2 regions of the Actinoallomurus sp. NPDC050550 genome follow, and region 2 is predicted to be linked to the other one. Evidence: riboswitches for the same ligand, from Rfam matches in the RefSeq annotation. Region 2 holds a riboswitch; the other holds the start of a gene.

Region 1 (14,328 bases), on a different contig from region 2:
GGAGGCATCACCAGCGACGTCGCCAACCCGCTTCGCCGGTGTCGCGCCTGCATGTGGCGCTGGCCCTGCCCGACGTTCCGCGCGGTCCGGGACATGGTCGACCGGCCGCCGGGGGCCTGACGCGCTCCCCCGGCCGCGATCATTTCGTTATTATTCGCCCCCAACCAATCGTGATCTTGAAGCATCTACCGATGCATGACGAAAACGATGCCCAAGGCGATGGGGCTTACCGCCGCCATCGGCCTGTCCGCACTGGTCATCACCGGATGCGGTTCCAAGAAGGATTCCTCCGACGCACAGCCGAGCGCGAGCGCGCCGGGAGCTTCCAGTTCCGCCGGAGCCGGAACATCTTCGAAATCGAGCGGGAAATCCACCGGGAAGTCCGGCGGAACCGGAAAGGGCCAGGCGTCCGGCAAGGGAGCGACCGCGCTTCCGATGACGTCGTCGGTCCGCTCGGCTCTGGTCGACGCCTACCTGATGAATGCGATGAAGAAACATCCGAAGGAGAAAACGTCCGACGTCGTCGGCCCGTCGGAAACGCACTACGGAAAGGCCGGCGGCGCGTATTACGCCATCGGCGAGATCTCACTCAAGAACGACCCGGCGACCAAGCAGGACGGCCCGTTCGTCTGGAAGAGCCCGAACGGAACCGACTGGAGTTACGAGGGCGACACCGGAGGCTCCCCCTGCGGCAAGGTGCCGGCCGCGCTCGTGAAGGCGTGGGGCAAGTCCTGCGGATGACCGATCCGCGGGCACCCGCCGGGCCCGCGATCCCCGGCGCACGGGCTCGCTGAACGCGTCGGGCCGCCACCTCCGGACAGGAGGCGGCCCTTCGGTACGAGTTATCCACAGGCTGTGGGTTCCGGCATCCACAGCACTCACAGTCTTTGAAAACAGGCTCTGACCAGCTGTTAAAGGTCATGACTTCCGGAGCCACCGGCACACGTCACGATTTTGTCCACGGGTTGTCCACCGGTTGTCCACAGCTGGCACCGACAGCCGGCGACGCGCGGCGCGGCGGCGATCATGACCGGGATCGGCCTGAAATGCACTGTCTCCGCGTCCCAACCGCGTACGCTCACCTCATGGGGCGTGCGATTCTCACCATCATCGGGATACTGCTGGCGATCTGGCTGTTGTTCACGGTCCTCGGAATGCTCATCTCCGCATTGAAGTTCTTGCTCTGGCTCGGCGTTCTCGCGGTCATCGGCGCTGTGATCGTCACCGTGATCAGCAAAATGGCGAAGAGCAGATAGCGGGTCTTGTGCCGCTGTATGGATGGCACGGATGATTCGGCCATGAGCCTCACGGGCATCCTTCGCGACCGGGCAAGCGAACGCCCGGACGACACCGCCTTCAGCTACGAAGGCGCCCGCGTCACGTACCGGGAATTCGATCGGCGTGCGGATCAGGTCGCGGAGGCCCTCCGGGCGTCCGGCGTTCGCCCTGGCGACCGGGTCGCCGTGCTCGACAAGAACTCACTGGCCTACGCCGAGCTCCTGTTCGGCGCGGCGCGGGCCGGAGCCGTGCAGGTTCCCATCAATTACCGGCTGTCCGCCGATGAGATCGCCTACATCGTCGACAACGCGCGGGCTCCGGTGCTCGTCGTCGGGCCGGAATTCGTTCCGGTGCTGGACGCCATCGCCGGCCGCCTGCGCCACACCGAGCACCTGATCGTCGTCGGCGGGACCGGTCACGGCTACACGGACTACGACGCGTGGACCGACCGGGACGCCGGGCCCCGCGACGAGTCCGGCGAGGTGTTCGTCCAGCTGTACTCCTCGGGCACCACCGGCCGGCCCAAAGGGGTCATGCTGACCCACGAGAACTTCCTGACCGGGCTGCGGATGAGCGAGGAGCTCTGGGACATCCGCCCGGACAGCGTGCTGATGGTCGCGATGCCGATCTATCACATCGCCGGGTGCGCCCTCGCGGTCATCGGGATCTACGCCGGCATCCCCGCCGTGATCGTGCGGGAGCCCGATCCGGTCGGGATCGCGCGTGCCATCGAGGCGCACGAGGTCACCCACGTGTTCCTCGTCCCGGTGCTCCTGCTGTTCATGCAGCAGCTGCCGCAGGTCCGGGAGGCGGACCTGTCCAGCCTCCGTCTCATCATCTACGGGGCCTCGCCGATCAGCGAGGACGTGCTGCGCGGCGCGCTGGAGATGCTGCCGTCATGCGGCTTCATGCAGGTGTACGGCATGACGGAGACGACCGGTGCCGTCACCCACCTGCCCCCGGCCGACCACGTGCCCGACAGTCCGCGGCTGCGCAGCGCGGGCATCGCCAACCCCGGCACCGAGCTGAAGATCGTCGACCCGGCGACCGGCGAGCCGCTGCCGCCCGGACGGGTCGGCGAGATCGTCTGCCGGACCGCGCAGAACATGAAGGGCTACTGGTCCCTGGACGAGGCCACCAGGGACGTCATGCTCCCCGGCGGCTGGCTGCGCACCGGCGACGCCGGCTACCTCGACGAGGACGGCTACCTCTACATCCACGACCGCGTGAAGGACATGATCATCTCGGGCGGGGAGAACATCTACCCCGCCGAGGTCGAGAACGTCCTGATGAGCCACCCCGCTGTGGCCGACTGCGCGGTCATCGGCGTGCCGGACGACAAGTGGGGTGAGACGCCGAAGGCCTTCGTCGTCCGCGACGGCGAGGTCGGCGAGCGCGAGCTGATCGACTTCTGCCGGAGCAGGCTGGCCCACTTCAAGTGCCCGACCTCCGTCGAGTGGCCGGACGCCATCCCCCGCAACCCGACCGGCAAGGTGCTCAAGCGCGAGCTTCGCAAGCCGTACTGGGAGCATGAGAGCCGCGCGGTTCGTTGACACAGCCCGAGCCGAGCGGAGGGAGCCGGATCCACCAGAGCAGCCGCCGCCCGAGCCGCGCACGCAGGGGAGATCATGAATCCGTTCCCGCCCGGTCCGCCACCGTTCCCGCCCGGCCAGTCGCCGGGCTTCCCGGGGCAGCCGGGAGGGGCACCCCTACCGCCTGAGCAGCTTCGCGCGATCCTGGGCAACGCGGTCATGCGGCAGGCCTCGTTCGGCTGGCGCGTCCAGGCGCAGTCCGACACCCAGGCGGTGCTGGTCAGCGGCGGCCAGGTGAACCACGTCCTGCACCTGCTCATCACGCTGCTGCTGTGCGGCCTGTGGCTGCCCGTCTGGGTGATCCTCGCCATCACCGGGACCGAGAAGCGCCTGGTCATCGCGGTCGACCCGTACGGCGTCCTGCTGTTCAACGGCCGTCCGATGCCGCCGATCGGGCCCCCGGGCCCCCCGATGGCCCCGGTCGGCCCGGTCGGGCCTCCGCCCGCCAACCTCAACGCCCAGGCCGTCGCGGCCGCCAACCTCCGGCGTGAGCTGCGATACAAGGCCCGCGAGCAGGCCGCCGCCGACATCGTCCTCGCCCGGGAGCTGCGGATCGGCCGTCCCGACCTGCCCCGCCAGTACGACGACGGCGGGCTCGTCGACGTCAACCACGTGCCCGCGCAGGTCCTCACGATGTTCTCCGGGGTGACGCCGGAGCTCGCCGAGCACATCGCGACCGTCCGCGACCACGTCGGCGGCTTCTCTTCGGCGGAGGAGCTCGCGGCAACCGCCGACCTGCACCCCGACCTCCTGCCCGAGATCGCGGAGTACGCCGTCTTCCTGCCCTGATCCGGCATGTGATCCAGGTCATGGGAACCGGGCAGGGCCGGCCGGACAGTCCTGTGCCGTGGAGATGAATATGCGCGCCCGGGTACGGGCCGGGGACCCGGACGCGTTCCGAGAGCTGTTCGACGAACACGTTCGCTCGGTCTACAACCACGCCTTCCGCCTGACGGGGACCTGGTCGACGGCGGAGGAGGTCGTCTCGCTGACCTTCCTCGACGCCTGGCGGTTCCGCGACCGGGTCGACGCCGACGGCGGGTCACTGCGCCCCTGGCTCCTCGGCATCGCCACCAACGTCGCGCGGAACGTACGCCGCGCTGCCCGGCGGTACGAGGGCGCACTGGCACGTCTTCCCGGGCAGGACGCGGTTCCGGACTTCGCCGAAGAGGTCACGAGCCGCATCGACGACAGGGAACGTCTCGACCTCGTTCGTACGGCTCTGGCGGCGCTGCGGAAGCCCGAGCGGGAGGTGCTGGCGCTCTGCGTGTGGTCCGGCCTCGACTACGGCGAGGCGGCCGAGGCGCTCGGCATCCCGGTCGGCACCGTACGTTCCCGGCTGTCGAGGGCCCGCAAGAAGCTGCACAAACTCGTCGCCGCCGGAAGGCTTCGGCCGCCCGACGGAGATCGGGAACCGCACACCGGCCACGGACAGGGAGAAGGTGACCGCGAGATCGCGGTCCGGTCCGCTCAGGAGAAAGCCCGATGAACACCACCCCGACTCAGCCCGGCCGCGACGATCGCGAGGAACTGGCCCGGTTGCTGCCGCCACCGGCGGAACGGGACCTGCCGAGCGGCCGTCACCGACGAATCCAGGAGTTCGTGATGAGCCAGATCCACCAGGACCTCAGCTCGGCCGAGCAGGCCCCGCGCCGTCGTTCGCCGAAGCGCCGCCCTGTCATCCTCGGAGCGGCGCTGACCGCCGTCGCCGGCGTGACCGCCGCCGCGGTGGTGATCGGCAGCGGAGGCTCCGGGAAGTCCAGCCCATCCGCCAACCACGAGGGTGTCGCGTCCTCCCATCCGGTCGTGGCGCTGTCCGGTCGCCAGATCCTGCTCGCGGCGGCGACCACCGCGGAGCGCGCTCCGGCCGGCTCCGGCACCTACTGGCACGTCAAGACGGTTTACACCAAGACCTCCAAGAGCCACCCCGACACGGGAGAGTCGGTGCTCGAGACGTGGACCCGGCGCGACGGCCGGTCCTGGGTCAGGGACGGCTCGCCGACCAGTCCGGTCAAGGAGAACGGAGGCCCCCACAAGGGGTGGTGGAACGACGGCTTCTCCGTGGGGGGCGACAGGCTGAGCTTCCAGCAGATCCAGCGGCTGCCGGCCGACCCGACCGCCCTGAAGACCTACATCAAGCGGCATAGCTATCTGATGCGGGCCGTCGGCACGGGGAAGGGAAAGGTGTCCGAGGACGAGGTCGTCATCGGAGGGGTGACCGGTCTCCTCGAGATGACGCCGGCTCCCCCTGCGGTCCGCGCGGCAGCCTTCCGGGCACTCGCCAAGCTCCCGGAGGTCAAGAACCTCGGTCCGGTGAAGGGCGGGGTGGGCCTGCGGGTTTCCTTCCGTGATGGCTGGGCGAGAATGGTCGTCGATCCGAAGACCTCGCGGCTGCTCAGCTCCGACTTCGGCGATGCCGATCACAACGCGAGTGGTACGGACAGGGTCGAAGCGGCCGAATGGACCAATGAGGCGCCCCGGTAGACCGTCCCGGTAGACGGCCGACACGCGAGGCCCGGGCATCGCCCTGGGCCTCGCTGTCTCGCGTCGGCTCCTGCACCGCCCCAGCCGCCGCAGTTGCGACGACTGTCCCGTTGTGGAGACTTTGGCCGGTTCAAGCAAATCTGAAAAGGTCAGAGGCGGAATATCCGGTTAAGCTCCTCATGTGACTCATGCGCATCGCGTCGACAGCGAGGTCGGTCGCCTCCGCACGGTCCTTCTGCACCGACCGGGCCCAGAGCTCAAGCGACTCACCCCCCGCAACAACGATCAACTGCTCTTCGACGGCATCCCCTGGGTCGGCCGCGCCCAGCAGGAGCACGACGCCTTCGCGCAGGCCCTGCGCGACCACGACGTCGAGGTCCTCTACCTCACCGAGCTGCTCCAGGAGACGCTGGAGTACCAGCACGCGCGCGACGAAGCGATCGCCGACGTCCTCCGCGACCAGCGACTCGGCGACCAGCTCCGCATCCTCCTGGAGAGCCACCTGGCGGAGCTGACCACCGAGGACCTCACCCAGGTGCTCGTGGCCGGGCTCGCCCATGAGGAGCTGAAGACCGGACGGGGCCTGGTGTACCGGCTCATGGACCGGCACGACTTCGTCATCGACCCGCTGCCGAACGTCCTGTTCACCCGCGACTCGAGCGTGTGGGTCGGCGACCAGGTCGCGGTGACGAGCCTCGCGATGCGGGCGCGCAGCCGCGAGACCGCCCTCACCCGGGTGATCTACCGGTACCACCCGCGGTTCGAGGGTACGAAGCAGCTGTACGCCCCGGGGCTGGAGCACATCGAGGGCGGCGACGTCCTCCTGCTCGCCCCCGGCGTGCTCGCGATCGGCACCGGCGAGCGTACGACCCCGGCCGGTGTGGAGCGGATCGCCCGCCGCGCGTTCGACGCCGATCTCGCGCACACGGTCCTGGCGGTACCGATCGCGCAGGAACGCGCGACGATGCACCTCGACACCATCTGCACGATGGTCGACGTCGACAAGGTCGTGATGTACCCGGCCGTGGCCTACTCCCTCGTCGCTTACACGGTGACCAAGGACGACGACGACCTGCGCGTCTCGCGGGCCCGGCCGTTCCTGGAGGCAGCGGCCGAGGCGATGGGCATCGACCGGCTCCGGGTGATCGACACCGGTCTCGACCCCGTGACCGCCGAACGCGAGCAGTGGGACGACGGCAACAACACCCTCGCGATCGGACCGCGCCTGGCGGTCGCGTACGAGCGCAACGTCGAGACCAACGCGCGCCTGGAGGCTGCGGGCATCGAGGTCATCCGGATCCAGGGCAGCGAGCTGGGCAGCGGCCGGGGCGGCCCACGCTGCATGTCCTGCCCGATCCTCCGCGACCCGGTGTAACGGACCCGGCGTAACGGACCCGGGGTAACGGACCCGGGGTAACGGACCCGCAGTAGCGCCCGGCGCTACTTCCCGGCGTGTTCCTCGAGGGTGCGCTTCAGCTGCCGTTCGTAGAGCTCGCGGGAGCGGCGCAGGAAGCCGGCCAGGACTTCGAGGTCGGCATCGCCGTACTCCCGCATGAGGGCGTCGCCCTCAGTGGCGAACGGACCGTACAGCCGCCATGCCTTCTCGCGGGCGGTATCGGTGATCGTGACGAGGACCTTGCGCCGGTCGCCGGGGTCGGGCGACCGGGTCGCGTAGCCGAGGCGCTCCAGCCGGTCGAGCATCGCCGTGACGCTGCCGGTGGTCAGGCCGAGCGCGGGTCCGATGCGGCCGGGGGTCAGCGCGCCTTGCCGCATGAGGAGTTCGAGGCAGCGCAGGTCCGTCCGGTTGACGCCGAGGACCCGTGCGGCCGCCTCGTCGTAGGCCTCGACGGCCGCCTGCATCTCCTGCATCTCCTCGCCGACGGCCCGCCGAAGATCATCTCTAGGTTCTCTCGACATCCAACCCTCTCGACCAGCGAATCGCCTTGAACGTCAAGTTACATGGTGAACGAGAGGGTAAGGCGAACGGCACTCCTCCCGAATTCCTCTGGGAAAGGGGCCATCGTCATCGCGCGCGAACCACTCAGAAGGGCGGCCGCACGCGATGACAACACTCCTACTAACACATCGAATCTGAATGATTACCGTAAGTTGACGTTGTGGTCAGGGTGCCGCTAACCTGTCCGGCACTACCCGGCATCGTGACGCCCAGGTCCGCCACGCCGTCATCCGCCTGCTGCATTGGGCCGGGCGGCACCGGCTCGCGATCGCGATCGAAGACCTGGACTTCACAGCCGACACGACCCGCGAAAAACACGGGCGCCGTAAGCGGTTTCGGAATCTGATCTCCGGCATGCCCGTGGCCAAGCTACGGAACCGGCTGGTGTCGATGGCGGCCGAATTCGGCATCGCCATCGTCGCCGTGGACCCCGCCTATACCAGCAAGTGGGGAACCCAGCACTGGCAAAAACCCCTCACCAGCAAGAACAGAAAAGCCACCCGCCACGATGCGGCGGCGGTGGCGATCGGACGACGCGCCCTGGGACACCCGATCCGGCGACGGACGACACCGCCCCCTGCTCACCAGAGCGATGAGCAGGGGCATCGGACCGCCCAGGCCGCACCGGCAGTCCCGAGGCGTGAGGAACCCCGCCCCTGTATCCCGGGACCACGGACACGATCCGTGCCGCCCGGACACGGAGCGAAAGCGGGCGACCAGGACGCTCAACACCGTTCGGAGCGTCCGGCCGAGCACGCGCAACTCATGCTCAGTCTTTAGGAATGGTCGAAGGCGATCTTCATCGGGTGGATCCCGGGCAGGTGGTGGCCGTTGGTCGGCTGGGTGGCACGGAGGCTGGCCCAGACGGTGGTGCCGTCGTCCTCATGGGAGACACCCCAGCCTTCCGAGAGCGTCTCGACGATGCCGAGCCCACGGCCACCGAGTGAGGACAGGGCGGCACGCGTCCGGCGCGGCTCGGTCATCGAGCCGCCGTCGCTGACGGCCAGTTGGATGAGGTCGCCGTCATGGCTCCAGGACACCCGGATGTCCCCGGACGGCAGAGGGCGTGCGTGACGCAGCGCGTTACTGATGAGCTCGCTGATGATGACGGCCGCGTCGTCCGCGACCTCTTCGTACACACCGGACGCGAGCAGGTCGGCGCACAGGCGCTTTCGCACGTCCGAGACGCTGGACGGCGCATGTGGCAGGAACACGACGCTCGACACCCTCACCTCCCCGGGCACTGGCTCCCGGATACTCCCCGTTACGTGGTCACCCCGGTTACAACCGAAATGCCCGCTTAAAAAACGCGGAAACCGCGCCACAGGAATCTGTTACCAACACCACGTGTAACTGTGACCTCCGCCACGCTGCGAAGATCAGCCCATTTGCGCGGTATGCACCAGTATGAACTGTCACACAGAGTCACCAAAACGGGGGAGGGTAAACCGCATGCAGGTGCCTCCCAGCCCGTCCGCGCGCGGGTGCGCGGAGACGTCGCCCTGCTGCGCGCGGGCCAGCCGGCGCACGATGTACAGCCCGAGTCCAAGGCCCCCGAAACGACGGCGGTCCCCCGCCTCGCCCTGGACGAAACGCTCGAAGACGCGCTCGCGGTCGCCGGCGGCGATCCCGATCCCGTCGTCCTCCACCATCACCACGATGGCGTCGCCGTCGACGCCCGCACGGACCGTGATCACGCCGCCCTCCGGTGAGTACTTCACGGCGTTCTCCAGCAGCTGACCGACGATGATGTCCGTCGCCATGGAGTCGCCGAGAGCCGGCGGCAGGTCCTCGGCGATCTCCAGCTCGACCAGGTGACGCTCGGACACGCCGCGGAAGCCGTACGCCGCGCCGCGCAGCAGCCGCCCCAGGTCGAACGGCTCGCTCGTGACGCTCAGCCCGTCCGGCACCGCGCGGGAGTACAGCAGGTTGTCGACGAGACGGCCGAGGGCGTCCGCGCGGTCGGCGATCGTCGCGACCGCGCGCCGCCGGTCGGCCTCGTCGAGCTTCTCCCACCGGTCGACCAGCGTCTTGGCGAATCCCTGCACGACCGTGATCGGCGTGCGCAGCTCGTGGCTGGTCATGGACAGGAAGAGGTCCTTGGCCGCTTCGAGGGACTTGGCCTCGGTGACGTCGCGGAAGTCGACGACCACCTCGTCGTGGCCCTCGATCTCGGTGTGCAGGACGTTCAACCAGGTGCCGGACTCCAGCTGGATCGTCGACTCGCCGCCCGGAGCGGGCAGCGCGAACGGCAGCGGCCGGCCGATGACGTCCTCGGAGGCGAGGCCGGTGATCGCGTGCGCCGCGGGATTCCACCGCTGGACGACGCCGTCGCGGTCGAGCACCGCGATGCCGTCCGCGCTGGCCTCGATCACCGCCCGCTCGTGCCTGCGCTGCCGGACCACCTCGGCGTAGTTCATGGCGTTGCCGAGGACGACACCGGCGTGCCCGGCGAACAGCTCGAGGAGCTCCAGCTCGATGTGGCCCGCCTTGCGCCGGGAGAACAGGGCGTACAACGCGCCGTACGGGCTGCCCTGAACGTTCGAGATGCCCACGGCGATCGTGTGCAGGCCGTCGAGCTCGGACCAGATCAGGTCGCTGAGGCTGCGCGTGTCGGCCGTGGCCAGCATGACGGTGCGGCCGGAGCGCAGCAGCTCGCCGACGAGGCTGGAGCGGAGGTCGGCGGTCGCCCCGCGCAGCCGCCGGGGCAGCCCGGTCATGCTGACCAGCCGCAGGGTGTTGGTGGCCTGCTCGATGACGACGAAGCCGGCCGCGTCCGCGCCGGTGAGCTCGATAAGACCCGACGTGACGCGGTCGAGGACCGCGGGAAGCTCCAGCTCGGTGTTGAGGTCGGCCACCACGTCGTTGAGCCGCCGCACGAGACGGATGCGCTCGGCGGTCTGGTGCTGAACGGCCTCGTCCTCCCGCACCGGGCGGTAGAGGCCGACCCAGCCGAGGAACTCACCGTCCTCGCCGCGCATGGCGCTGGCGACCGCCCGGGTGTCGATCAGCCGGCCGTCGCGGTGCAGTCGCCGGGTGAGGAACGAGATGTGACCGCCCTCGCGGACGCGTTCGAGCACGGCGCGGTGCTCCGCGGTGTGCTCCTCGGGGACGATGCGCATCGGCCGGCCCAGCACCTCATCCGCCGTCCAGCCGAACATCCGCTCGGCGGCAGGGTTCCACAGCCGGACGGTCAGGTCGGCCCCCAACGCGATCATCGCGTCGGCGGAGGAGTCCACAGCCGCACGCATCATCGCGTCAGACGAGCTCACGCGGCCCATAGTGCCACCCGCACCGCGTCCCTATGCGAAGGTCAGCACCAATCCACACTTGCGGCATCGTTTCTGGTTGGGCGCCGTCTGCACCCAGTCGTGATCACACTGCGCCATCGTGATCGCCTCCCGCCACTCCGTACCCCCATCATGACGGGCGCGACGACGCCGTGACGTGCGATTTGCCGTCTTCCCCCCGACCAGCTAGCCACGACCAGCTCGCCCCGACCGACCTCCCGGCCACCCCGACCGACCTCCCTGGTCATCGGCGAATGAGACCGATCGCGCCGGTGACCGCCGCCGCGACGGCGAAGGACAGGAGCGAGGCGCTCATCCAGTCCGCCGGAGTGAAGTGCAGCGCGCTCTGCGCGTGCGTCCACATCCGCGACCACCATCCGACCTGACCGGGGTTGATGAGCTGGTACGTCGCGATGCCCGCCGCCCACGCGACGACCATCCCCCAGCGGGCGGGCGCCCGGTCGGAGACGTCCCAGCCGCGCCGCCCGGTGAAGCAGAAGAAGTCCACGGCCAGCACGCCGAGCATCGGCACGAACACCGACCCGATCAGCGTGAGGAAGCCCGAGTAGTTGTTCATGTTCAGGACGAGGGCGAGCAGCGTCGTCAGGGCACCCAGCGCGATGGTGAGCAGCCGCCGGTCCACGCGGGGCACGAGGTTCTGGATCGAGACCGCGGTCGAGTAGACGTTCGCGAACGACTGGTCGACCTCGCGCAGGACGAACACCGCGAAGAACAGCGTGCCGAGGGCGACGTGCTGGAACGGGCCGAACACCTTGGACGAGTCGCCGGCGACCAGGGCGAGCGCCAGCAGGCCCAGGACGTACGCGACGACCTGCGTCAGCCCGTACGCCACGCTCGCGGCGCCGAACGACGCCCGCTCGGAGCGGGAGTGCCGCGTGTAGTCGGCCGCCATGGGCACCCAGGAGATGGAGACGGCCAGCGCGGCGTCCGCGCCGATCCAGAAGTGGCTCCACGACCCATGGGTGAGGTTCGGCAGAGGCTGGCGGACGAGCTGCACATAGAAGTAGGCGAGGGCCAGGACGACCGCCGCCGTGACGTACCGGCGCAGGACCCGGACCGAGCCGAGCGGCCAGATGGTCAGCACGGTCGTGACCACGCCCGCGACGATGACGTACGCCCAGTGCGGGCCGCCGCCGACGAGTTCCTTGGCCGCGCCCGCGATCGTGACCAGCTCGAAGGTGCCCCAGCCGATCATCTGCAGGATGTTCATCAGGGTGGGGACGTACGAGAGGCGCGTGCCGAACAGGCCGCGCAGCAGCATCATCGCCGGGACGCCGGCACGGGTGCCGGACACGGCCGCCAGGCCGAGCATGATCCCGCCGATCACGGTGCCGACGACCATGGCGACGATCCCCGCGACGATGGGGAGCCGAGGGTTGCCCTGGGCGTCCGGCGCGAGCACCGAGTAGGCGCCGGAGAAGGCGAGGAGGCTCACGCCCAGGTTGGCCCAGAAGGCACTCTGGTCCCAGAAACTGAGGACCTTGGGAGCGGGCTGGTCGAGGGTGTACGGGGCCTCGTTGTCGAGGGGACGTTCGTCGACGGCAGTGCTCAAGGCACACTCCCTACGCCGGCATTACCCGGTCAGGTTCGAGCGGTCGGCGGCACGTGCGTAGCCGCCCTCTCAGCCCGGTCGTCGCCCGAGCTCCCGCGAGGTCTGAACTTTTCCGCCGTTAATGTACCTCGTCAGGCGACGTATGGCTCGCTGCCCGATTCACTGACCATCGGACGGCCCGCCGCGACCCAGGCGTGCATGCCGCCCGAGACGTTCGCGGTCTTCCAGCCGGCGTTGTTGAAAGCCGCGACCACCGACGCCGATCGCGCCCCCGACCGGCAGATGACGAAGACGTCCTCGCCGGTGGGCACCTCGGACGCGCGGGCGCCGAGCTGGCTGAGGGGGATGTGGATCGCACGAGGCGCGTGCCCGGCCTTCCACTCGTCCAGTTCGCGCACGTCCAGGAGGTATGCGTCGTCCGGAACCTTGGCGACCTCAACTGCGGGAACCTGGTCCCTGAAAGCATTCACAAGTCCACGGAACCACGAGCCGGCGCCCGGCGTCGAATCGTCATGAGGCAATCTCTAACCAGACTGGGACCAGCGGCCGTCGCCATCCCCGGCATCGCCGCCGCCCTGTTGCTGGGCGGTTGCGGCAGCGGGCAGGACAACGCGACGGTCAAGCCGAGCGGGCCGTCCACCCCTGGATCATCGGCGCCGGGCCAGGCGGGAAAGACCCGGCTGACCATCACCGTGCGCGAGTCGCAGACGTCGCAGGCCAAGACGCGGACGCTCACCTGCGACCCCGTCGGCGGCGACCTGGCCAAGGCCAAGGAGGCGTGCGCGGCGCTCGCCACGGCGGGCGCGGCGGGCAAGGACCCGTTCGCGCCGACGCCCAAGAACGTGATGTGCACCCAGATCTACGGCGGCCCCGAGACCGCCACGGTCACGGGCACCTGGAACGGCAAGAAGGTCGACTCGACGTTCAGCCGCAAGAACGGCTGCGAGATCAAGCGGTGGGGCACCCTGGGCCTGCTGTTCGGCCCGCACCCGCCGGTCCGCTGAGCACGGGCCTCCGACGCTCCGGCAGGGCCGCGGCCGTCCGCTGACACGGTCGACGGCGGCCCGCCAGGAGGGGTGACCACCCGCTGACGGCAGCGGCCCACCAGGCCGGTGGCCATCCGCCGAACGCGGTCCACGGCGACCGTGCCATGGCGCTGTGCACGCCCGAATGCGTCGCTCGCGTCGCCGAGGACCGGCCGCGCGTCACCTTCGGCGGCGGCGACCAGGAGGGTGTCCCCACCCGGATGGAGTCGCCGCTCGCCGCGCGCGGCCTACTTGAGCAGGCGGGACATCCGGCGGTCGGCCAAGGGCTTGCCGCCCGTCTGGCAGGTCGGGCAGTACTGCAGGGCGGAGTCCGCGAACGACACCTCTCTGATCGTGTCGCCGCACACCGGGCACTTCTGACCTGCCCGGCCGTGCACCCGCAGGCCCTCCTTCTTCTCGCCCTTGAGGTCCTTGGCCGCCAGGCCGCGGGAGCGCTCGACGGCATCGCCGAGCGTGCGGACGATCGCGTCGTACAGCGTCGCGACGTCCTCGTCCGTGAAGCTCGCCGCCAGCTTGAACGGCGACATCCGCGCCACGTGCAGGACCTCGTCGGAGTAGGCGTTGCCGATGCCGGCGATCACGCTCTGGTCGCGCAGCAGTCCCTTGATCTGGGTGCGCCGGCCTTCGAGGATGCCCTTCAGCGTGTCCACGGTGAAGCCGTCGGTGAGCGGGTCGGGGCCGAGCGAGGCGACACCCGGGACCTCCGCGGCGCCGCGCACGACGTAGACCGCGAGCCTCTTCTGGGTGCCCGCCTCGGTCAGGTCGAACCCGGATCCGTCGTCGAGGTGCACCCGGAGGGCCAGCGGGCCCTTGCCCGGCCGGGGCGGCGCCGGCGGCAACGCGTCCTTCCAGCGCAGCCAGCCCGCGCGGGCCAGGTGGATGACCAGGTGCAGGCCGTCGACGTCCAGGTCGATGAACTTTCCGTGGCGTGCGACCCCGGTGACGGTCAGGCCGTTCAGCGCGGTGATCGGCGGATCGTACGTCTTCAGCGACGAGATGGCGGCCACGTCGATCCGCGCGATCGCCCGCCCGACGGCGTGCTCGCGCAGGAAGGCGGCGAGGGACTCCACCTCCGGCAGCTCCGGCATGGTCCCAGGGTACGGCTCCG
Region 2 (14,328 bases):
GGCCGAAGACCACGAGGGCGACCGCGCCGACCGCGAAGATCAGCAGGCTCGGCGCCGACGCCCAGCCCCACGCCACCCCGCCTTCCAGCAGGCCCAGGATGATCAGGGAGCAACCGGCCGTGAGCAGGGCGGCACCGGGGTAGTCGATGCGGTGCGAGCGCCGCTCGACGGCCTCGTTGAACCGCCGCGCGAGCATGAAGGCGGCCAGCGCCCCCAGCGGAAGGTTGACGAAGAAGATCCAGCGCCACGACAGGTAGTCGGAGAACACGCCGCCGAGCGTCGGGCCGACGACCGAGGCCACGCCCCAGACGCTGGCGATGTACCCCTGCACCCGGGCGCGTTCCTCGACGGTGTACATGTCGCCGACCATCGTCATGCTCATCGGCTGGACGGCGCCCGCGCCGATTCCCTGCACGGCTCGGAACACGATGAGGCTGACCATGCTCCAGGCGGCCCCGCACAGCACGGAGCCGAGGAGGAACGCTCCAATCCCGAAGAACATGATCGGCTTGCGGCCGAAGACGTCGGCCAGTTTGCCGTACAGCGGCACGGTGACCGCCTGGGTCAGCAGGTAGATCGAGAACAGCCACGGGAACTGCGTGAAGCCCCCGAGGTCGTGGACCACGGACGGCACCGCGGTCGCGATGATCGTGCTGTCCAGCGCGACGAGCCCCGTGCTGAGCATGAGCGCGGCGAGCACGGGTCCCCGTTCGGATCGCAGGCCCACTCCCTCTGCCGTCGACGGGGGCCTTGTCGTCGTCACGTGGGTGTCCCTTTCTCCCGGCAGCGCGAGACCGGTCCTCCCGAGGGGAGCGACCGGCCGTTAGCTCGCCCAACCATCTCACTCCAGATCGCATTCCACCTCAACCCGATAATTCCGCTTAACGGACCATGAGCGATGATTCGGCGCCCGCAGCGCCGTCCTCCGCCGCAAGGGACGGCGCGACGGAGACCTCGCCGCCCGGCGCGCGCAGGCCCCGGCCGGGCCGCCGGTGAAACTTTCACGGTGGTCGCCCGCCGCGCGCTCGTCGTCCGCCACACGTCCTCCCTGGTGACCGATGCGCGGGATGCCCGCGTGACCACCGAGCCGATCGATGCGCGCGGCTCCGCGCACCCGTCGTTGACGCTTCAGTAACAACGGCGCGACCCTGACGGCCAGGAAAAGCTTTTCCACGACGCTCCCACCGCACCACCCACCCCCTGGAGGAGGTCCACGTGGGGAATCTCCAAGTAACGACCCGGGCCCGGCGGCTTCCGCTCCGCCCCCTGGGCGTGGTCGCCGCCCTCGGTCTCGCACTCGGTGCCGGTGCGCTGACCGGCACGGGAGCGACCGCCACGACCGGCACGGCGGCACCGGCCGCCGCGGCGTACGAGTCCAGCCCGGTCGGGTTCGCGAGCCTGAACGGCGGCACGACCGGCGGCGCCGGCGGCACGACGGTCACCGTGACGACCGCGTCGCAGCTGACCGACTACGCGTCGCGCAGCGGCTCCTTCGTCATCAAGGTCAACGGCTCGATCTCGCTGTCGTCGATGACGAAGGTCACCTCGAACAAGACGATCATCGGCGTCGGCACCGCCGGGAAGATCACGGGGTACGGGCTCAACGTCGCCAGCGCCAAGAACGTGATCATCCGGAATCTGACGTTCACCGGCTCGGCCGACGACGCGATCAACGTGCAGTACTCCACGAACGTGTGGATCGACCACAACGACCTGTCGAACGCCTACGACGGCCTGACCGACATCAAGCGGGCGTCCGACTACGTCACCGTGTCGTGGAACCATTACCACAACCACGACAAGACCGCGCTGCTCGGCCACTCCGACAGCAACGGGTCCGAGGACATCGGCCACCTGCGGGTGACCTACGTGCACAACTGGTTCGACAAGACGACCCAGCGGCACCCGCGGGTCCGCTTCGGCAACCCGGTGCACGTCTTCAACAACTACTACGGCGCCGTCACCAGCTACGGTGTCGCCTCCACCTGCAACGCCGGCGTGTTCGTCGAGAAGAACTACTTCGACAACGTCGCGAATCCGACGGTCATCCAGACCGGTGACTCGCCGGACGGCAACCTGAAGGCGGACGGCAACTACCTGGTGGGTTCGGGCAGCGTCACCACCCGCAACGCCTCCAGCGTCGCGAGCATCCCCTACTCCTACTCCGCCGAGTCCGCTTCGTCGGTGAAGTCGACCGTCACCGCGGGCGCGGGCGTCGGCAAGATCTGATCCGACCGGACGCGCGGCGAACGGCCGTGGCGGGCATCCCCGCCACGGCCGTTCGCCCGAACAGCGCGCCGGTCAGGCGTTGAGGAAGCCGTTCAGCGCCGTCGTGGGACGCCGGGTGGCCGGGTCCCACGCCCCCGATGCGTAGGAGTTGAACGGGGAGTACACCTCGGGCTCCCAGTAGAACAGCCCCAGCCCGCCGAAGTTCTTCAGGCCGGTGATGAAGGTCTGCATGTCGGTGCGGGTCCGGTCCGGCCGGTCGTAGCGCCCGCCGAACTCCACCTGCATCACCGGCTTTCCGTACTTCGACTGGATCGCCGCCATGTTGGACAGGACGCCGGTGATGTTCGAGCCACTGGCATACGAGGACAGCGCCGTGATGTCCCATTTGCCGCCGTTGCTCTTGTAGGCATCGAGGAAGCCGTAGACGCTGTCGAGGTTCTGCGGCTGGGCCAGGTGGACGAGGACCGGAGTGCTCGGGAAGACCTCTTTCACCATGTCGTACGCCGCGTTGAGCAGCCCCGTCATCTGCGTGGGCTTGCTGACGCTGCCGACCGGATGGCAGATGCCGCCGTTGGTCTCGTTGCCGATCTGCACCCAGCCGGGCGTCACGCCGTTGGCCTTGATGACGTTCATCGAGTGATAGACGTAGTCGTACATGGCCTGCAGCATCTGGCTGTAGGACATGCTCGCCCAGGCGGCGGGCGGGTTCTGCACCCCGGCGGAGTTCCACGTGTCGCCGAAGTGGAAATCGATGTCGACCGGCAGGCCGGCGCTCTTGCACCGTTTGGCCATCGCGGCGGTCTCAGCGATCGAGCAGTGGCCGTTGCTCGGATTGCTCGACGGGTTGACCCAGGTCCGCAGCCTGATCGCGTTGATTCCGTAGCCTTTGAGGATGGTGAGCAGGTCGCGCTGGACCCCGCTGCTGTCGTAGAAGGTGTAGCCGGTCGCCTCCATCTGCGGCAGCCAGCTGACGTCGGCGCCCTTGACGAACGTCGCCGCCGACGCGGGCGTGGCCGGGAGCAGGGACGGCAGTGCCAGCGCGGCCGCGCCGGCTCCGGCCGCCTTGAGTGCGGTCCTTCTGCTGATGTGGTCCATGAGGAGCTCCGTCAGGGGGTGTAGATGTTCGGGCGGGCGGGCTCAGCCATGCCGTTGGGTTCGTGGGCGTCTCATGGGCGTCCTCCTTCGTCGTACGGTCGTACGGCCGTGCGGGCAGCGTGGAGAACAGGGAGCGTGGAAAACGCTTTCCCGCGCGGTCGCCGAAGGCTAATCCGCCCGATGGGATGGGCCAAGGTGCTTTCATCGCCCTTTCACGGTCGCTACCGCAGAACGACGCAGCCCCGCTCTCGCAGTCGCTCGATCCAGCCGGGCATCCTGTCGAGCTTGGTCCAGCGCAGATCGAGCTTCTCCAGCCGGGGAAGGTCACCGAGGCCGTCGGGCAGCTCCCGCAGCCGGGTCGCCCGGAGGTCCAGATGCCTGAGTCGCGTCAGCCGTACGACCGCCGCGGGCAACCGGGTCAGCGGATTGTTCCGCAGGTCGAGCAGCCGCAGGTCACTCATGGCTCCGACCGACTCGGGCAGTTCGGTGATGCGGTTACCGCACAGGTACAGCTCCCGGAGCCGTACGAGCCGACCCACCGACGCGGGTACCCCGGTCAGCCGGTTGTCCTGGAGCCGCAGCTCGTGCAGCGCGGCCATCCCGCCGATCGAGCCCGGCAGCGCGGTGAGGCGGTTCCCGGCGAGGTTGAGGTAGCCGAGCCGGTCGAGCCGCCCCAGCGAGGCGGGCACGGACGTGAGCTCGTTGTCGTGGAGGTAGAGGTAGTCGGTGAGCCCGGTCAGGTCGCCGATGCTCTCCGGGATCCGGCGGAGCCGGTTGTGCCCGAGGTCGAGCATCCTCAGCGCGGTGAGCCGGCCGATGGCCTCGGGGATCTCGGCGAAGGCGTTCTCCGCCAGGTTGAGCGAGCGCAGCCCGGTGAGCCGCCACAGCGTTTCGGGAACCGAGGACAGCAGGTTGCCGCCGACGCTCAGGTGCCGCAGCGACGTCACGCCGCCGAGCTCGGGCGGGAACGCGGCGAGCCGGTTCTTGTAGAGCAGGAGGGTCTCCAGCCGCGGGAGCCGCGCGATCTCCGTCGGAAGGGCCGTCAGGGCGTTGCCGTCCAGGTCGATGTGGCGCAGCCCGGTGAGTTCGCCGATCGACGACGGGAGCGCGGTCAGGCCCGCTCCGGGCGCCGTGAGCGAGACCGCGACCCCGCCCTCGTAACGGAAGGAGCCCTCGAGTGGTCCGGCGGTGTCGATCACAGGTACCGACCCTATTACCGCGAGGCCCGTCTCTCGACACGCCTTCGCGGCCGCGAGATTCCTACCTCGAAGAGGGCCTGCCTCCATTCAGTCGGGCCAGCACCATCGAGACCATACTGCGCACCGAATCCTCGGAACCGTATCGCAGATACTTGCGAACCTTTCCGAGCATATTGACCGCCATTTCGTCGCTGGGAGGGCCGACGGCGACGTGCAGCGGCCCGATCATCGGTTCTCGTCCGAGCACCCAGCGCCCGCCGGCGGCCGACCGCAGCACCTCGCCCGCGTACGCGCCGCCCAGCACGATCAGGTCACCATCGGCGAACTCCTCGTCGGTGTCGTCCGGCCCGAGCCCCTCCTCTCGCCGGCGCGCCTCCAGCACCTCGTCGAGCCGGTGCAGGGACTCGACGGTGCCGTCCAGGCCGTGCCGCCCGGCGAAGTCGGCGGCGTTCGCGGCCTGCAGGGCGTCCAGGTCGGGACTCCCGTCGGGCAGGTTCGGGAACCGGGGCAGGCGGCCGACGGCCGGACGCTCCCTCTCCCCGAGGCCGACCACGGCCCGTACGCCCGCGGCACTCAGGAACTCCAGCACACCGGCGGGCGGCTCGTCCGCGCTGTGCACGGTGACCGAGCAGCGCTTCCCGCACGTCTCGGCGTAGTGGAGCATACCGGTCAGTTTGACGAGCAGCTGCACATGGTAAAGCGCCTCACGCTCCGGCGGCCACCCGTTTCCGGCGACGATATGCAGGCCCTCGGTCCCGTCGTCCTCCGTGGCGACGACATCGATGGTCTGCAGGTCGGCCAAGCCCATCGGAATTCCTCTTCTGATATGGCCGTTAAGCCGTTCGAACAATGGCGCCAGCGTAGATTTCTGTGATTCACAAGGTCAATCGATTTGTCGGCGCGGAGATGCCGGCTCGGACGCGGCGGAGATGGTGGCGCGCACGCGGCCGCCCACCTCGATCAGGCCGTCCGGCCTCGGCCTCGTCTGGATCTGGGAGCCGTGTCCCTGCGTGATCGTCAGGGCGCGGCCGAGGTGGGCGGTCAGCAGCAGTGCGGCCGCGCCGGTCGCTTCGTCCTCATCGATGCCGTCGTCGCGTCCGGGAAAGGCGCGCGCCCTCACCCGTCCGGCCGCCTCGTCCTGCCACGCCCACGCGTAGATCCACTCCCCCGGCGGCGGCACGGACAGCGCGTCCACCTCGGCCGCCGAACCGTACTGCCGGAGCGTGCGCTGCGGCGCCCACTCCGCCCGCGCCTCGATCCAGGCCCACTCACCGTCACGGCGAGCCCGGACCCGCCCGGCCAGGGTGATCAGCGCGGGCAGGCCGAGCAGCCACGCCGTCCCGACACACGGATGCCCCGCGAACGGCAGCCGCAGCGTCGGCGTGAAGATGTCGATGACCCCGCGCTCGGCGTCGTCGACGAACACCGTTTCGCTGAACCCCAGCTTTCGCGCGAACGCCTGGCGCTCGGCCTCCGTGGGGACGGCGGCGCCGTCGCGGACGACCCCGAGCTCGTTGCCGTGCCGGCCGTCGGGCCCGCAGAACACGCGCAGTACGTCGTACTCGATCACCCGCGCAGTGAACCACACCTCCCTTAGGAGAACGCGTCGACGCCGGTGAGCTCGCTGGAGGCCGCATCGGCCGTGGCGAGCACTCCCGGCGTGGCCGCAGAGTTCAGCCGCGCCCGGGAGATCCGAGATCTGTGGCAGGCTCGCGATCCGGAGAGCCGGGCTTGAGGCGGCGGAATTCCGTCGCGATGACCCAGGCCACGAGAAGGTCGATGGCCAGGCCGGACAGCGCCGCGAACTGGTTGATCGTGAACTTGAAGAACTGCCCGGCGAGGATGTCGAGCAGCACCGCGGCGTTGAACACCCGGAACGCCGCCATGCGGTCGCGGCGCAGCCGCCCCATGCCGTAAACGCCCAGAACCGTCGACACGACCGCGCAGCAGACGACGGCCGCGACCGCGCCCGTCTCCCGTTCTCCCGCGTGCGTGGTGATGACCTCGTCAGCGATCACTCCGGCAAGAGTCAGCGTCCCCCGGGCGACGAGATAGCAGACGGCGACGCGGAGAACGACGCGGTGTGCGACGAGCCGACCGGCGACGGTGCGGGCGCGGGCCGCCGCCGTGCGTACCGGGCGCGGGGCGGCGGGCCGCCGGTCGGGCGCCGCCGTTAGCAGGTGCAGCAGCGCGACCTGAGCCTCGCCGTCCACCTCCTCGATCAGGCGGACCGCCGCGCGGCGCTCCTGCGGCGTCAGGCCCGACGTGATCCCGGCCAGCGCGACAGAGGCGGCGTTGACCGTACGCTCGCGTGGGCTGAGCAGTGTCCGTCCGCCGGTCCACTGGCTGAGGAGGACGAGCGCGGCGAAGGTGAGGTAGATGAGCCCCGCGGCGGGCCGGTAGAAGTAGCCGGTCTTGTTGACCAGCTTGCCGATCTCGTCGATGAACAGGCCGAAGCCCACGCCGCCCACCATCGTGGCCCACATCCGCGCCGGCCGGCCGAGGAAGGCGACGGCGATGACCACGCCCGCCGCCATCAGCAGACCACCCCACAGGGCGTGGGCGATGTGCAGGTTCCCGCTGCCGACCTTGGGATAGCCGGCCTGCGCCAGGCACGCCCGGGTGACGAGCACGGTGGCGATCCCGGAGAGGACGAACCCCCGCAGATACGACGCCGCGTTCGCCGCTCGGACGAGTCCGAATCGGTGCATCGACACTCCGGCCTGTTCCGTCCCCGCATCACCCGGTCACCTGATCGGCGGCGTGGACGCGGCCGTGACGGCCCCCGATCTCTCTTCGGCGGCCCACGCTACGACCGCACCGGCACCCCGGACACTGCCGCCAGCCCCCGAACTGCCGGTCCGGACAGCCCCAGGTCCGGCGACCAACAGAATGAGCGTTTGACGCGGCGCCCCCACGCCCACGACGACGACCGTGGCAGGTCTCCCTTCCTCTCTGCCCGAGCGGAGGAGAGGAAGGGAGACCTGCCGTGGCGTCACCGCCGGGTCAAGGTCACGGAGACGGTGGATCCATGGCCAGGACTGACGCGCACCGAGAAGAGGTGTGAGGCGCTGTCGTAACCGACCTGACCGACGCTGCCGCCGGAGGCGGTCGCCGACACCGGGCTCGGGGAGTACCCGTGCAGCGTCACCGGGCCGTCTCCCGCGGCGAACGCGACCGTGGCGTGGATCGTGCCGTTGTCGGACAGCGACCGGATCCGCTGCTTGCCCAGGGACACGAACTTGCCCGCGTCGCCGAGGAAGGCGATGCCCGACCTGCCCACCGGGACCACCTGGAGGTAGGACCCGTCACGGGTCACCTGGGCGGTGTAGGGTGCGTTGCCGTCGACCAGCGCACCGTTGCCGGCGAAGTAGTCGTACACGTACGCCTTTCCGGTGACACCGAGGTCGGCGGGCCGGAATGAGGCGTCGTCTGTCGTCGGGAGGCCGACCGTACCGGCGCTGACGCCGAGGTTGTCGATGTTCGGGCCGTTGGCTCCCGTCGTGGTGGCCCGTACGGTGTGCCGGCCGGCGGAGAGTTCGACCACGACCGGCTGTACCGCCCAGGTGTCCCAGCTGCCGGTCGGCGCGAACGCCTGCGTGGAGGCCGCGCCGCCGTCCGCCGAGACCGCGAGCGGCCGGTCGGCGCCGCCGCCGTTGGCGTACCGGAACATCAGCGTGTACGTGCCGCTGGACGGCGCGTTGACGGTCCACTCCACGTAGTCGCCGGAGTCGTGCTGGTAGTCGGCGAACCCGCCGCCGGTGTAGCCGGAGTGGTCGGTGCCCACCACGGGCCCGGACAGGGTGGCGTCCTCGGCCTCGTAGGTCGTATCCGGCTTCGGCGCCGGGATGGTGCGGGCGTAGGCGTAGACGTAGCCGGCGGACAGCGAGCCGTGCCGGCTGCCGGTCGTCGCCACCATCGGGCCGGACGATCCGGAGGCGTCGCGGACGTAGGTGGCGTCATCGGGGACGATCGGGGTGTCCGGCTTCACGATCGTGCCGTCCGCTTCCGCCACCTTGTTCAGGTTGGCGACGCTCTCCTTGCCGATCGCGTCGCCGACACCGACCGGGCCGGCGGACAGGTTGGACAGCAGGAGGTTCCGGGTCTCCGTGCTCATCATCACGTCGGTGAAGGGCCACACGCCGAGGGCGCCGGCCAGGCGTGACGTGTAGAGGAACTCATCCCACTTGGACCGCTCGAACCGGTCGCCCGAGACCCGGGCGTTCGTCACGTTGCCGTACAGCGTGCTCTGCAGGTAGTCCTGCGCCAGTGCCATGCAGTACTGGATGTCGAGGCCGTTGGCCGCCGCGGCCTTGGCCATGTTGCCGAGGAACGCGGCGCGGTCGGTGAGGTTGAAGTCGGGCTGCGCGCCCGCGCACAGCCAGTCCTGCTCGTAGGTGTCGACCCCGGAGGACTTGAGGTAGCTCATCCGGTCGTTCCAGTACGCCGGGTCGGTGATCACGTTCCCGGACATCTTGTACTGGCTCCGGTACGGGCTGGACGGGTCGATCCACCGGGCGTGGGTGATCAGGGGTACGTCGACGCTCTTCTGGAACGAGGCGAGGCCGTTCGGGAACAGGGTGCGATCCGCCTCATAGCGGTACTGGCCGTCGGGTTTGTCGTTCCAGACGGCGTTCGGGCCCTTCGGATACCACCAACTGTCCAGTTGCAGGTTCCCCATCGGCAGGCCCTTGCTCTTCCAGTCGTTCTGGACCGCCCGCAGCGTGCCCTCGTAACCGAGGTTGGAGTCGTACTTGTAGTAATAGGAGGCACCGTTGTCGGTCCAGTAGCCGAGCTTGGCGAGGGTGTTCGTGGAGCTCTGCGCGGGGCGGTGCTTGCCGGACAGGCCGGTCAAAGCGTTGCCCCAGGTGTTGTACACGCCGTTGATGCTGGTGCCGTACACCAGGATGCTCTTCTGGGTGAACCCGGCCGGCAGGCCACCGACGCCTGCGGAGACGGTACTGGTCAGCGCGCCGTTCACGAACTTCACGACGCCGGTTGTGAAGTTCGAGGCGGGAGAGAGCATGTAGCCGCTGTGGGAGGCGTCGAACGCCAGGTACGGGCTGAAGCCCGGATCGCCCGGGGCGTCGAGCCGGCGTCCCGCGAAGCAGCCGTTGAAGCTCTCGTTGTGCGGCAGCGAGGGCCGGGACGACAGCGCGGGGAACGGATCGGCGTTGGCCGCCGCCTGCCGGTACGTGGTGCTGAAGAGCACCACCGGTCTGTTGTCGTAGGTCCGGATGCCGCTGCTCCGCGCCGCCCCGCCGGCCGTGTAGTCGAAGTCGGTCTCGTGGTAGACGCCGACACGATCCCGGCCGGTGACGGTTTTGATGTTGCTCGCGGAGGCGCCGACCGAACCACCGAAGTGGTAGCGCGGTGCACTGGTGTCGATGGTGTAACCGCCGTCGGCGCGCACCGTCACCGTGGCGCCCGCCGTGGGCGTGGCGGCGTCGGCCGGTTCTGGGGCGAGCGCCAGGCTCACCGGGAGGGTGACCGCGAGCGCGCAGGCGACTGCGCTGCGCCGAAGGGATCTTCGTACTGGCTTGCTCATGGGCTCTCCAGGGGTCGGGGTTCTGCATCCCCTCGGCTGCGCGCATATGGGGTTTTTGTGAAGTTAAAACGCGATTTATGCCGTGTCAACAGACTGATAGGCGCCGCATTTGGCCTTATTATGCTGAGTACGTGACAAAATTGGTGAACCCGCATGGGTGGGGGGCGCCATGAGCGCAGCCAGGCCTCGATCGCACCGCGCCTACAACCTCGACCGCGTGGTCGCGGCGGTACGTGAGCGCGGATCGGTCACCCGGGCGGATCTTGAGCGGATGACCGAGCTGTCGCGCGCGACCGTGGCCGTGCTGGTCGCGCGGCTGATCGACGACGGCGTCCTGCGCGAGTTGCCCGCAGCCGAGAAAGCGGGGACGGGTCCGGGCCGGCCGCCCGCCCGGCTGGCGCTGACCGAGTCGGCTGGCCTCGTCGCCGGCATGGCCTTCGGGCACGGCGACCTCCGGATCGCGGTGGCGACATTGTCAGGCGACGTCGCTGCCGAGCGCTACGTACGGCTCGCGGTGGACAACTCCGTGGGCGCGGCCCTCGACACCGCTGCCAGTGAATTGGGCGGAATATTGCGCGAAATCGGCCATCCGAGAGAGGACATAAACAACGTCGTCCTCGGCCTGCCCGCCCCGCTCGACCGGCGCACCGGCCGTGTGCTGGTCAACAACATCCTGCCCGGATGGGTCGACCTGGATCCCGCAGCCGGCCTCGAAGAGCGGGTCCGTCGGCCGGTGTTCATGGAGAACGCCGTCAACCTCGGCGCCGTCGGCGAGCTGACCTACGGAGCGGGCGCCGGCGTACGCGACCTGGTGTTCGTCAAGGTCTCGACCGGCGTCGGTGCCGGGCTGATCTTCGATGGACGCCTGTACCGGGGCGTCAGCGGCTACGCGGGCGAACTGGGCCACGTGCAGGTCGAAGCGAACGGTCTGCTGTGCCGGTGCGGCAGCCGCGGCTGCCTGGAGACGCTGGTCTCGACGCCGAACATCATCGCCGCCCTCCAGCCGATGCACGCGGACCCGCTCACCATCGCCGACGTGATCCGGCTGCTGGAGGCGGGAGACTCGGGAGCCGTCCGTGTCGTCGGCGACGCAGGACGGACCATCGGCCGGACGCTGGCCGACATGTGCAACGTGCTCAACCCCGAGGTGATCATCGTTGGCGGCGAACTCGGCCTGCCGAACGGCGTGCTCGCCGACGGCATCCGCGAGATGATCACGCGCTACGCCCAGCCGGGGGTGGCCCGGGCGGTGACCGTGACAACCGGGACCCTGGACAACCACGCCGAACTCCTCGGCGCGATCGCTCTCGCCGTCCGCCGCACCGGCAGCTCGACCGCACCAGCGCTGGGATGACGAGCCGTTGTCGACCGGGCCGGGAGAGTTCAGGCGGCGTGGCATGATGCCCGATTCACCGACGGACATTTGCCGGCACAGACTCGTCCACTGACCTTCTTGTAACGGCCTCCGAGTCGGTCACTGGTCCTTCGCTTTCGCCGTGAAGTGGCCGTGTTCCGGAAGACCGCTCGTCTTTACGCTCGGACGCCTGGGCCTGTCCTCGTCGCAGGCCGTATGTAGTCGCAGGCCGTATGGAGGGAGCGTCCGCCGACCCTCGGCCCGCTCGACCTGACAGGAGACCGATGATCACCATCCGCAAACTCATTCCGTCCGACAGGGCCGCCTGGGAGGGCCTGTTTCGCGGATACATCGACTTCTACGAGCGCGTGGAACCCGCCGAGATGTACGAGCAGGCGTGGCACGAGTTCCTGGCGGACACGCGCATGCACGCCCTCTGCGCGACGCTGGACGGCCGGCTCGTCGGCATCGTGCACTTCCTCGCTCACGCCAGCACGTCGTTGCCCGACGCCGACGTCTGCTACCTGCAGGACCTGTTCACCGCGCCGGAAGCCCGCGGCATGGGCGTTGGACGTGCCCTGATCGCGGCCGTGACCGACTGGGCCAAGGCCCACGACTGCGCCCGGGTGTACTGGCACACCCACGAGTCGAACGCGACGGCGCGGCGCCTGTACGACAAGGTGGCGGAGAACCGCGGCTTCATCCAGTACCGGATCGACCTGCCGCGCTAGGTTCTGTCCAACGGTCCGGTGGCGACGACTGGTGCAAGAAGGCCCGGTGACGGCGACCGCTCTCGGGCGTCGCGGCGGGTGGTCATGACCGGCCGGTTGTTGTTACGGTCGGCGGTGACGCGGGGTGCCCAGGACGTATCCGGGCTGAGATCACACCCGTCGAACCTGATCTAGTTCGGACTAGCGAAGGGACGTCACCGGTGACCGGAGCTCTCCTGGTGTTGCTCGAACGTCCTCGCCTCGCCGTCCGGTGACCGCTGAGAGGAACCGATGTTCTGCGACGACGTGTGGAAGCGCTCGACCCGCCTGATCCGCGCGATCCACGAGCACCCGTTCAACACCACCCTTAGCGCGGGCACGCTGGACCGTGAGCGGTTCGCGTTCTACATCGTGCAGGACGCCCGCTATCTGGAGGCGTTCTCCCGGGCGCTCGCGGTCGCGTCCGCACGGGCCACCGACACCAACGACGCGGTCTTCTTCGCCGAGAGCGCGCACGCCGCGCTGGCGGCGGAGCGTACGCTGCACGCCGGCTACATCGAGGAGTTCGGCCTGACCGCCGACGACCTCGCAGGCATCGACACCTCGCCCACCTGCCTCGGCTATTCGTCCTTCCTCCAGGCGACGGCCCTCTCCGACCCGTACCCGGTGCTCGCGGCGGCGGTGCTGCCCTGCTTCTGGGTCTACCAGGACGTCGGCACGGCCCTGCTCGAGAACACGGCAGGCGTCGAGGACCACCCCTACCGCGCCTGGATCGCGACCTACTCCGACCCGGCCTTCGCCGAAGCCACCGCACGCGCCAAGGACATCACCGACCGGCTGGCGGCGACGACCGACGCGACGACACGAGAGGGCATGGCCCGCGCCTTCTTCCGCGCCACCGAATACGAGTGGATGTTCTGGGACAGCGCCTGGCACCGCGAAACCTGGCCCACCGCCGAATGGCTGGGGTAGCTCACTTCGGTAGGGCTTATCACCCCTATCCGAGGAGCTCCCCCACGTCCGGCGCCACACATCCGCTGTCTGCGCGCCGACGCCCATACTGCGAACGTGGTCCAGCTGATCTTCCGGAGGCAAAGCCAGTGCATCCAATACCTGAATTAGCCATGCACGAAGATCCCGGTGCGCATCTTTCACTGAATCACACCACCTAGATCAAGGCATCCGATCCGGCCGCCGACACTTCACCTAGGGGCTCACACTTCCCCCGCGTAAATTCGCGATAAAGGTCCGGACGGACCTTAACATCGACAAGATCGCCAGCAATAGCACCCGCTCTGCAACCCGTCCGGATGCCGACAGAGGAAACCGGCGCCGAGTGCACCCACATGACCGCTTTGTCCCGATAAGATTCGCGCAACGACGCTCTGCGTGGAGCTCGGGTTGGGGGTCGCCCTCGCGGCGATGGACGGGAAGGTGCACGTGGCCGGGCAGAAGACGCCGGACGACGATCCGAACACGGAGCCTCCGGACGACGATCCGAACACGGAGCCTCCGGCCGACGACGAGTGGTCGTCTCCTCCCCCGCCGCCTCCGACCTGGGGGCCGGATCCGGCTCAGCCGCCGCTGCCGCCCTGGACCATTCCCGTCCCGCCGTCGTACGGCGCCGCGCCGCCGGGCCTGCCCGGTTCGCCGCCGTACGAGCCTCCGCCGGAGAGCGCTCCGGGGCTACCGCCCTACGGCTCACCGCCGCAGGAGACCGAGGAGCCGGCGCCGCGCGACGCGACGTGGCAGGAGCCGCCGGAGACCCAGGAATGGGCTCCGCAGCCACAGGCCGACCCGTGGCGGATCCCGCCGCAGCCGGTGTGGGACCCGGCGGCGGAACCCTCCCCTGCCGTGCCTCCGCCCTCGTACGGACCGGGCGAGCAGGAGCCACCGCGCTTCCCGGCGTACGACGCGGGCGGGGCGGACCAACCGACCGCCCTGGACCTGCCGCCGTCCGCGATGGTGCCGCGGTCCACCCCACGGCCGCCTGTCCCTCCCGGACGCGACCCACGAACCTCGGGTGAGAACACCACTGTCCGGTTCGACGAACCGTGGCGCACGGAGACACCCCGCCGGTCGGGCCGCCGGGTGCGTCTGCGGCCGGTCCTCATCGGCATCGCGGGCGTCGTCGTCGCAGGTCTGGTCGCCGCCGGGGTCTACGTTCTCACCGGTGACGAGAAGAGCGCGCCG

Evidence for each region. Region 2 has a riboswitch for thiamine pyrophosphate ahead of AB0I04_RS20140 (TenA family protein). Riboswitches for the same ligand answer to the same signal wherever they lie in the genome.
Region 1: linked by a shared signal. The riboswitch ahead of AB0I04_RS10605 (cytosine permease) and the one ahead of AB0I04_RS20140 (TenA family protein) in region 2 are both predicted to bind thiamine pyrophosphate.

What each region holds. Positions count from the first base shown of each region.
Region 1 is NZ_JBFAJC010000006.1:50,416-64,743, forward strand. It holds gene AB0I04_RS10540 (hypothetical protein) at 1-120, shown strand, start outside; gene AB0I04_RS10545 (hypothetical protein) at 186-416, opposite strand; gene AB0I04_RS10550 (hypothetical protein) at 436-741, shown strand; gene AB0I04_RS10555 (hypothetical protein) at 1,086-1,256, shown strand; gene AB0I04_RS10560 (long-chain-fatty-acid--CoA ligase) at 1,299-2,831, shown strand; gene AB0I04_RS10565 (helix-hairpin-helix domain-containing protein) at 2,907-3,659, shown strand; gene AB0I04_RS10570 (RNA polymerase sigma factor) at 3,730-4,359, shown strand; gene AB0I04_RS10575 (CU044_5270 family protein) at 4,356-5,354, shown strand; gene AB0I04_RS10580 (arginine deiminase) at 5,536-6,729, shown strand; gene AB0I04_RS10585 (MarR family transcriptional regulator) at 6,795-7,223, opposite strand; gene AB0I04_RS10590 (hypothetical protein) at 7,585-8,091, shown strand; gene AB0I04_RS10595 (ATP-binding protein) at 8,088-8,555, opposite strand; gene AB0I04_RS10600 (PAS domain S-box protein) at 8,727-10,592, opposite strand; gene AB0I04_RS10605 (cytosine permease) at 10,846-12,174, opposite strand; TPP riboswitch at 12,165-12,281, opposite strand; gene AB0I04_RS10610 (rhodanese-like domain-containing protein) at 12,306-12,644, opposite strand; gene AB0I04_RS10615 (SSI family serine proteinase inhibitor) at 12,687-13,178, shown strand; gene AB0I04_RS10620 (DNA-formamidopyrimidine glycosylase family protein) at 13,448-14,308, opposite strand.
Region 2 is NZ_JBFAJC010000013.1:138,205-152,532, forward strand. It holds gene AB0I04_RS20090 (MDR family MFS transporter) at 1-763, opposite strand, end outside; gene AB0I04_RS20095 (pectate lyase) at 1,216-2,229, shown strand; gene AB0I04_RS20100 (glycosyl hydrolase 53 family protein) at 2,302-3,324, opposite strand; gene AB0I04_RS20105 (leucine-rich repeat domain-containing protein) at 3,546-4,523, opposite strand; gene AB0I04_RS20110 (hypothetical protein) at 4,585-5,331, opposite strand; gene AB0I04_RS20115 (PhzF family phenazine biosynthesis protein) at 5,407-6,111, opposite strand; gene AB0I04_RS20120 (hypothetical protein) at 6,197-7,234, opposite strand; gene AB0I04_RS20125 (carbohydrate-binding protein) at 7,519-10,071, opposite strand; gene AB0I04_RS20130 (ROK family transcriptional regulator) at 10,241-11,425, shown strand; gene AB0I04_RS20135 (GNAT family N-acetyltransferase) at 11,710-12,156, shown strand; TPP riboswitch at 12,267-12,365, shown strand; gene AB0I04_RS20140 (TenA family protein) at 12,427-13,107, shown strand; gene AB0I04_RS20145 (hypothetical protein) at 13,525-14,328, shown strand, end outside.